One region of the Microbispora sp. NPDC004025 genome, then DNA from elsewhere that is predicted to be linked to it. Evidence: predicted binding sites of a transcription regulator. Region 1 holds the regulator's gene; the other holds the start of a gene.
What was found. Region 1 encodes LexA, which represses DNA repair genes until DNA is damaged. Its sites were predicted from a motif close to TCGAACANNTGTTCGA; they were not measured.
Positions count from the first base shown of each region.

Region 2: a site for LexA is predicted at 2,233-2,248, ahead of ACWEQG_RS38020 (Rv2578c family radical SAM protein). Genes of this name have one in related genera too.

Region 1 is NZ_JBSGHN010000015.1:117,317-121,818, forward strand. It holds gene ACWEQG_RS30995 (cellulase family glycosylhydrolase) at 1-1,263, shown strand, start outside; gene ACWEQG_RS31000 (MalY/PatB family protein) at 1,273-2,367, opposite strand; gene lexA (transcriptional repressor LexA) at 2,457-3,173, opposite strand; gene nrdR (transcriptional regulator NrdR) at 3,606-4,070, shown strand; gene ACWEQG_RS31015 (vitamin B12-dependent ribonucleotide reductase) at 4,191-4,502, shown strand, end outside.
Region 2 is NZ_JBSGHN010000027.1:21,105-25,606, reverse strand. It holds gene ACWEQG_RS38030 (glycosyltransferase family 4 protein) at 1-373, opposite strand, end outside; gene ACWEQG_RS38025 (class I SAM-dependent methyltransferase) at 454-1,164, opposite strand; gene ACWEQG_RS38020 (Rv2578c family radical SAM protein) at 1,181-2,224, opposite strand; gene ACWEQG_RS38015 (DUF3040 domain-containing protein) at 2,360-2,614, shown strand; gene ACWEQG_RS38010 (penicillin-binding transpeptidase domain-containing protein) at 2,642-4,264, opposite strand; gene ACWEQG_RS38005 (lysophospholipid acyltransferase family protein) at 4,325-4,502, opposite strand, start outside.

The DNA of each region.
Region 1 (4,502 bases):
CCGCTGCAGATCCTCGACAAGGTCGTGGACTACGCGGGCCAGAAGGGCATGCGCATCATCCTCGACCGGCACCGGCCGACCAGCGCGGGCCAGACCGCCCTGTGGTACACCTCCGGCGTCCCCGAGTCGACCTGGATCAGCAACTGGAAGTCGCTGGCCCAGCACTACGCCGGCAACCCCACCGTCATCGGGGCGGACCTGCACAACGAGCCGCACGCGGACGGCACCAACCCGAACGCGACCGGCTCCTGCTGGGGCTGCGGCGACCAGTCGCGTGACTGGCGCCTGGCGGCCGAGCGGGCGGGCAACGCGATCCTGTCCGTGCAGCCCAACTGGCTGATCTTCGTGGAGGGCGTGAGCTGCCCGAGCGGCGGCCTGTCCAACGTCTGGGACAACGACCCCAGCAACGACGAGGACTGCGGCTGGTGGGGCGGCAACCTCACCAAGGCCGGCCAGTTCCCCGTACGGCTCAACGTGGCCAACCGGCTCGTCTACTCGCCGCACGAGTACGCCACGTCGGTCTTCCACCAGAACTGGTTCGACGACCCGAACTACCCGGCCAACATGCCGGCCATCTGGGACAAGTACTGGGGCTACCTGTACAAGCAGAACATCGCCCCGATCATGGTCGGCGAGTTCGGCACCACGCTGGCCAGCAACATCGACAAGGTCTGGCTCCAGGAGCTCATGAAGTACATGGGCACCGGAGTGAACGGCATGTCCTTCACCTACTGGTCGTGGAACCCCAACTCGGGTGACACGGGCGGCATCCTGAAGGACGACTGGGCCACGGTCGACCAGGCCAAGCAGAGCATCATCTCGCCGTACCTCATCCCGCCGGTGGGCGACAACCCGCCGGTGTCGCCCTCGCCGCGCGTCTCGCCGAGCGTGTCGCCGCCGGTGTCCCCCTCGGTGTCGCCTCCGGTGTCCCCGTCGGCGTCGCCGTCGTCTCAGGGGGGCAAGACCTGCACCGCCACGTACAAGGTCGCCAACCAGTACCCCGGCGGCTTCCAGGGCGATGTCACCGTGAAGGCCGGCAACTCGGCCATCTCGGGCTGGACCGTGAAGTGGTCCTTCCCGAACGGCCAGAGCATCAGCCAGCTCTGGAACGGCACGCTCAGCGCGAGCGGCGCCAACGTCACGGTGACGAACCTGTCCTACAACGGCGCGCTCGGGGCCGGGGCCTCGACCACGTTCGGCTTCAACGGCAGCTGGTCGGGCAGCAACGGCGTTCCGTCCTCGGTGAGCTGCACGGCGAGCTGAGCGGGCGCCTCACGCCAGCGCGGCGGCGATCCTGGACAGGATCTCCTCCAGGATCGCCGCCGACGTCGCGAAGTTGAGGCGGGCGAAGGTGTCGCCGCCTCCGTAGTTCGGGCCCGGGTTGAGCTTGACCCGGGCCTCCCGCTCGAGGAAGTGCGCCGCGCCGGGCACGCCGAAGTCGAGCCACGCGAGATAGGTGGCCTCGGGCATGCGGTACCCGACCGACGGGAGCCGCTCGGCGATGCGCCTGCGGTTGCGGTCGAGAATCGTCAGCACCTCCTCCAGCCACGCGTCGCCGTGCCGCCAGGCGGCCACCGTGGCCTCCACGCCGAGGACACTCGGCGCCCCGTAGATGTGGGCGGGCTGGCGGCCGAGCGCGTCCCTGGCGTCCTTCGCGCCGATGTGGGCCACCGAGCAGTGCAGGCCACCCATGTTGAAGGCCTTGCTGGCGGAGGTCAGCGTGACGGTGCGCTCGGGAAGGATCGTGGCGAACGGGATGTGCCGGGCCGGGGCGTACGTCAGGTCCGCGTGGATCTCGTCGGCGATCACCAGCGTGCCGTGCAGATCGGCGTACGCGGCGACCGCCGCGAGCTCCTCACGGGTGAACGAGCGGCCCGACGGGTTCTGCGGGTTGACCAGCAGGAGCACCCGGACGGGCTCGCCGGGGACCTCGAACCTGCCGTCGGCCGTGAGCGGCATGGGCACCAGGCGGCGGTTCATCCCGGTGATCGTGCCGAGGAAGGGGTCGTAGGCCGGCACGTGCAGCGCCACGGCGTCGCCGGGCTCGGTCATGACGTGCAGCAGCACCTGGAGGGCCTGGTTCAGGTCCGTGTAGGACCGCACGTGGGCCGGATCCGCTCGCCAGCCGTACCGCGCCTCCATGCGCTCGGCGAACGCCTCCGCCAGGGGCCCGGCGGTCGGCTCGTCCAGCCAAGCGGGATAGCCGAGATCCGTGGCGGCGCGTCTCGCGATGGCCTCCGTGACCGCGTCGGGCACGGGGAAGTCCATGTCGGCGACCCAGGCGGGGATGACGCCGGACGCGGCGTGGGCCCATTTGATTCCGTCACGGCGGCGGGCCGCATCCAGCGACAGCGAGTCGAGATTCACCCGACTCACCCTAATTGCGAATTAGTGACCAGCGGAAAGGGGTGGTCGTCGCGCCCCGCGGCGCGTCGTGCCACGGGGCGCCGACGCCGTCACAGCTTGCGCAGGACGGCCGTGACCTTGCCGAGCACGGTCGCCTCGTCACCGGGGATCGGCTCGTAGTTGGGGTTGTGGGGCACCAGCCACACGTGCCCGTCCTTGCGCTTGAACGTCTTCACGGTGGCCTCACCGTCGATCATGGCGGCCACGATGTCGCCGTTGTCGGCGACCGGCTGCTGCCGCACCACGACCCAGTCGCCGTCGGCGATGGCGGCCTCGATCATCGAGTCGCCGGAGACCTGGAGCAGGAACAGGGTGCCCTCGCCCACGAGCTGCTTGGGCAGGGCGAACACGTCCTCGATGCTCTGCTCGGCGAGGATGGGACCACCGGCGGCGATGCGGCCGACCAGCGGCACGTAGGCGGCCGTCGGACGGCTGAACCCGGCCTCCTCCTCCGTGGTGGCGTCCGGATCCACCCACAGCACCGGCTCTCCGGGCAGCCGGACCTCCAGGGCGCGGGGGCGGTGCGGGTCGCGCCGGAGGTAACCCTTACGCTGGAGCGCCGTGAGCTGGTGCGACACGCTGGAGGTGCTCGTCAGCTGGACTGCCTCCCCGATCTCCCGCATGGACGGCGGATAGCCGCGCTGCTGGACCGAGTCGCGGATCACCTCGAGGATCTTCCGCTGCCTGGGGGTGAGGCCAAGCGAGTCGCGCCTGCGAACCGCGAGGTCGCTGACGCCATCCGCTTGCTCACTTCGGTCACCCACGATGCCACCTCTCAATCCGTGTTCCTCATGTCGCACAGAGCGACCGTACCGCGATTCAAGATCACCGTCAAACAATTGTTCGATATCCAGCGAAATCGCCGATCTCGCCGTTCCCCTCATCGTACGGGAGTTCGATCGATCCCGTGTTCGATTTACCCGATCTTCCAGGGCCGATGTACGTCCAGGTCAGAGGCCCTGCGGAAATCGGCGAGGAAAGGCGCCGTAAAGGGCCTATTCCGCGACCGGCGGGGCAGGTGAGGCGGCCGTGACCGGAGGCGCGACACGCGCGCCGAACAGGCACTTCCCCTCCCAAGGCCGGTTCGACTTGCGTTCAAGGTCGGGCACTTCTACGGTTGGACCACAACATCTAGTAGTCACACCGGTGTAAGTTCACCACACCTTGTGTTCGGGATGGGCGTTCAGGGAGGCGATGGAGTGCACTGTCCGTTCTGTCGCAACCCCGACACGCGGGTCGTGGACAGCCGCGCCGCCGAGGACGGGGCAGCGATCCGTCGCCGGCGCACCTGTCCCGAATGCGGGCGCAGGTTCACCACCCAGGAGACGGTGCTGCTGATGGTGAGCAAGCGCAGCGGGGTCACCGAGCCGTTCTCCCGGGAGAAGGTCGTCGCCGGCGTGCGGCGGGCCTGCCAGGGACGCCCGGTCAGCGAGGACTCCCTCGCCCAGCTCGGGCAGCGGGTCGAGGAGAGCATCCGGGGCACCGGTGCGGCCGAGATCGCCTCCCACGAGGTGGGTCTGGCCATCCTCGGTCCGCTCCGCGACCTCGACGAGGTGGCCTACCTGCGCTTCGCGTCGGTCTACCGCAGCTTCGAGACGCTGGCGGACTTCGAGGCGGAGATCGAGCGGCTCCGTGCGGCCCACGGCCCGGGGGGCGAGAAGTAGGCGCCTTCCGGGGGACCGGGACGAGGCGGACGGCGGCGCGCGACGGCGCGGCGCGACGATGTGGTTGTAACGAGCGTGGTCCGGAGAAGGGGCTCCATCGGGCCCTGGGAGGGGGAAGTCATGACGGAGACCGTGAGCGGCACCGTATCGGGTACGGGGGGCCGGGGGGGCAAGCGCCCGCGCAAGGGCCTGAAGATGAAGCGCGTCTTCACCACCCCGGGCGTCCACCCGTACGACGAGGTCCGCTGGGAGCGGCGCGACGTCGTGATGACGAACTGGCGGGACGGCTCGGTCAACTTCGAGCAGCACGGTGTCGAGTTCCCCGACTTCTGGTCGGTCAACGCGGCCAACATCGTCACCACCAAGTACTTCCGCGGGGCGGTGGGCACCCCGCAGCGTGAGTCGAGCCTCAAGCAGCTCGTCGACCGGGTG
Region 2 (4,502 bases), on a different contig from region 1:
GGGTGAACCAGTGGTAGGCCGCCTCGTCCTTCGGCACCAGCCTGCTCGGGAACCGCGACAGCAGGCCCCTGCGGCGAGGCAGCCGGTCGTCGAGGTAGCGGACGCGCACTCCGGGGGGCACGGGGAGGAAGGGCTCCTCGCGTTCCCGCACCACGCTCACGATCTCGACGTCGTGGGTGCGCGCCAGATACCCGGCGAGGTTGAAGACCGTGCGGATCGTGCCGCCCATGCCGTTGGCGTGCAGCAGCAGGATGCGGATTTCGCGACCGTCGGGCGGCGGCGCAGACCGGGCACGCTGCCGGTCACGGGCCTCCAGCGCCCGTACGACCACCCTGGCCGCTTTCCTGGCCACCCTGCGGTGAAGAGAAGACACAGTCACGCCCCGTTCGTGTCAGACGAAGATCCCCTTTCCCTATGACGTAACCGGCAGTTGCCTCGTTGTTGTGATCTAAGTCACGTTGTGCATGAAAGCCGATATATGGTCGTCCGTTTGCTGGGAGTGTCCTCCAGCGCGGCGGGCACCTCATGCACGCCGACCGGCTCGAAAACGCCGTCCGGGAGATAGCAGCAGGCGCGGCCGGGGGCCCCGATAAGGACGTCGCCGCCCGCGCGGGACAGGAACGGGGTGACCCGCCGGGCCAGCGGCTCCTCGTAGTAGACGTCCCCGGCCAGCACGACCTGCTGGGACGGCGTCCCGTCGAGCAGGTCGCCCCCGGCGACCCGCACCGCGACGCCGTTGACGCGGGCGTTGAGCCTGACGGCCGCCAGCGCGTACGGGTCGACGTCGTTGGCGACGACCAGGGCGGCTCCGGCCAGCGCCGCGGCGACCGCGACCAGTCCCGAGCCGGTGGCGAGGTCGAGAACGGTACGCCCCCGCACGATCTCGGGATGGTCGAGCACGTGCCGGGCCAGCGCCTGCCCACCGGCCCAGGGGCAGGCCCAGAAGGGCAGCCGCCCGGCGCGCTCCCACAGCTCGTACACGCGGTCGTCCTCACCGGCGCCCCGCTTGGTATGCGTGGCGATCACATGCAGCCGTATCTCCGGCACGTACGGCACGGCCGCGAGCCCGGTGTGCGCGCGCACGAATTCCTCGGTATCCCCGGCATCCCCGGCGTTTCCGGTGTTCCCGGCGTCGTCCTGCACGGTGGCCGATCGTATCCGCACGGGCCACGCCTCCGGGTCACAGAAGCGTGAGCTGCTCGGCCGCCGCGGGCGGGCGGACCGACCGCTCGCCGAGCCGTCGCGCGGCACGAGCGCCACGCGGGGCCGACCGGCCCACGCCGTGCTCGCGGGCGAGCGCCCGCACGGTCTCGCCGATCCGCTCCTGGTACGCCCTGGGGGCGTAGGCGCCCCTGCCGTACAGCTCCAGGTAGCGGGGGACGAGCCGGGGGTGCTCGCGGGACAGCCAGGCCATGAACCACTCGCGCGCGCCGGGCCGCAGGTGGAGCACGATCGGCGTCACGTGCGTGGCGCCGGCCTCGGCGATGCGGCGGACGGTGGTCTCCAGTGCCCGGGGCGAGTCGGACAGATAGGGGAGGATCGGCGCCATCAGCACGCCGCACGCGACGCCGCGCTCGTTGAGGGCGGCGCACACCTCCAGCCGCTTGCGCGGCGCGGGGGTCCCGGACTCGACGGCCCGCCACAGCGACTCGTCGGTGAACCCGATCGAGACGGCCGTGCTCACGTCGGTCACCTCGGCCGCCTCGGCGAGCAGATCGAGGTCGCGCAGGATGAGCGAGCCCTTGGTCAGGATGGAGAACGGGTTGCGGGCGTCCCGCAGGGCGCCGAGGATGCCGGGCATCAGCCGGTAGCGGCCCTCGGCCCGCTGGTAGCAGTCGACGTTGGTCCCCATCGCGATGGGCTGCCCGCGCCACCGGGGCGCCGCCAGCTCCCTGCGTACGAGGTCGGGGGCGTTGACCTTCACCACGATCTTCGAGTCGAAGTCGCGCCCGGAGTCCAGGTCGAGGTATTCGTGCGTCCTGCGGGCGAAGCAGTACGTGCACGCGTGGGTGCAGCCGCGGTAGGGGTTGACGGTCCACTCGAACGGGACCCGGCTCGCCGCGGGGACCCGGTTGACGATCGACCGCGCGTGGATCTCGTAGAAGGTGACGCCGCGGAACTCGGGGGTGTCGAAGGTCCTCATCACGGCCGACCGGGCGAACAGGGGTGTCGTCTCCCTTTGCCCGCCTTCGTCGGTCTCGAGGCGCAGCCCGTCCCATCGCACCCCCTGATTAGAACAGAGGTTCGATCGAGATCGCAACATGCAACACGTCGTAAATCGCGAGCCTGGAAACGGCTAACGATCTTCATCGCTGGGCAGAACGTCGGCACATACCTTGCGTTCTGGGAGTGTTGCGCGATGGCCTGGTCGCAGGACGAAGAGCGGATGCTGGCGATGATCGAGCGGCACCTCACGGACGAGGATCCGAAGCTCGCGGCCAGGCTCGAGTCGTTCAACCACCGTGCGGAGCGTGGACGGCAGGAGCGGGCCTCCGGCCGCCGGCCGGGCCGCTCGACCGTGATCATCGCGGTGAGCTGGCTGCTCATCGCCACGTTGATCGCGACATTGCTGGTCATGGCCCTGCGGCACGACGCGGCCGCTCTCCCCGTGTAGCGCCGGCGTCATCTCACTCGCGCGGGGTCAGGACAGGCCCTTGAGGAAGCGCGCGGCGACCGGCGCGGCCACGCCGCCGCCCATGCCGCCCGCCTCCACGACGACGGCGAAGGCCAGGTCGCCGCGATACCCGATGAACCACGCGTGCGAGTCGAGTTCAGGCCCGGTGCCGAACTCGGCGGTCCCGGTCTTGCCCGCCGTCCCCGCGGGCAGCCCGGCGGCGTGGGCGGTGCCCTTGGTGACGACCGCTCTCATCATCGACCGCAGGCCCGTGACGACGTCGCCCGGCAGTTCCCTGGGAGCGGCCTTCTGCTTCAGCGAGGGGACCAGTGTGGGCGGCCGCCAGGAGCCGTCGGCCACCGCCGCGGCCACGGTCGCCATCACCAGGGGACTGGCGGTGATCCTGCCCTGCCCGAACGACTCCGCGGCCAGGTCGGCGTCGCTGGTGGCCTTCGGCATGCTGCCGGCGGTCGCCGGGACGCCGATGCGCAGCGGCTGGTTGAAGCCCAGGTCCGTCGCCAGGTCGTACAGCTTGGCCGCGCCCAGCTTGTCGGCGGCGAGCGGGGCGAACGTGGTGTTGCAGGAGTGGGCGTAGGAGTCGAGGAACGACAGCGACCCGAACGCCTCGTGGTCGGAGTTGCGGATCTTCAGCCCGCCGACGACCGCCTCCTTCGGGCAGGTCACGCGGCTCGACGGGGTGAGTCCCTCGGCCAGCAGCCCGGCAGCGGTGATCGTCTTGAACGTGGACCCGGGAGCGTACTTGCCGTCCAGTGCGCGGTTGAACCCGCCCTTGTTGTTGACGACGGCGAGGATCTCGCCGGTCGAGGGCCTGACCGCGACGAGCGACGCGGGCTTGTCCAGGTCGCGCACCGCGTCGGCGGCGGCGCCCTGCACCTTGAGGTCGAGGCTGGTCCGCAGGTCCTTGCCGGGGGAGCCCTCGACGGCGTGCAGGGTCTCGCGGCTCTCGCCCACCACCTGGATCTCGGTGGTGGGCGTGCCGGCGAGCTGCTTCTGGAACGTCTCCTGCAGGCCGCCGCGGCCCACAGCGTCGCCCTTCTTGTAGGCGGCGCCCAGCTTCTCGACGTCCTTGTCCGTCGCCTTGTCCAGGAAGCCGACCAGTTGCTGCACCGAGCCGCCCACGTCGCCGCCGTCGATGCGGCCGCCGCCGGCGCCGGTGATGGCGGCCCGCTGCGGCCATGACGTCTTGAGCGCCAGGTGGTTGGTCCCGTCGAGCGCGGGGTGGACCGCGGCCGGCGACCAGTCGACCTTCCAGTAGTGGTCCTTGACCACCAGCTTCAGCGAGCCCCGGTAGGTCCAGTCGCCGACGTTCTTCACGGTGGCCGTGGCGGTGTAGGACGCGGTCGCCCTGTCGTCCTTCGCCGCGCCGGCCCGCACGTCGCGGACGGAGACCTTCGCCACCGCGAGGTTCTTGGTGAGCTCGGCGTACGCCGCGTCGAAGCCGGGGGCGGGAGCGGCCAGCTCGGCCTTCATCGCCGCGAGGTCGCCCCGCGACCAGGCCGCGGTGAACCGCGCAGCGGTCTCCTGCGGCGTGCCGCGTGTGTGCAGCACGTAGTAGGCGCCGCCGGCGGCGGCCCCCACCAGCACGACGGCCACGGCGGCCGAGATCGCGACAGTACGTCCTCGCGGCACGTGCACCCCCAATGACGGCCTTGCGGTCGGGACCAGAGCCTAGCGGGGCCAAATCGTTATTTACACTCCTGTTTCCCCGGCGCTCTTGACGCTGGCGCCGTACCGGGGGACGTACTCCTGGCCGGACAGGCGCTGGATCGCGGCCATGACCTCGTCGGTCACCCGCCGCCGGTCCCGGGCGTTGCCCGCGTCGCCGGTGAAGATCAGCGGCTCTCCGAACCGCACGCCGATGCTGTGC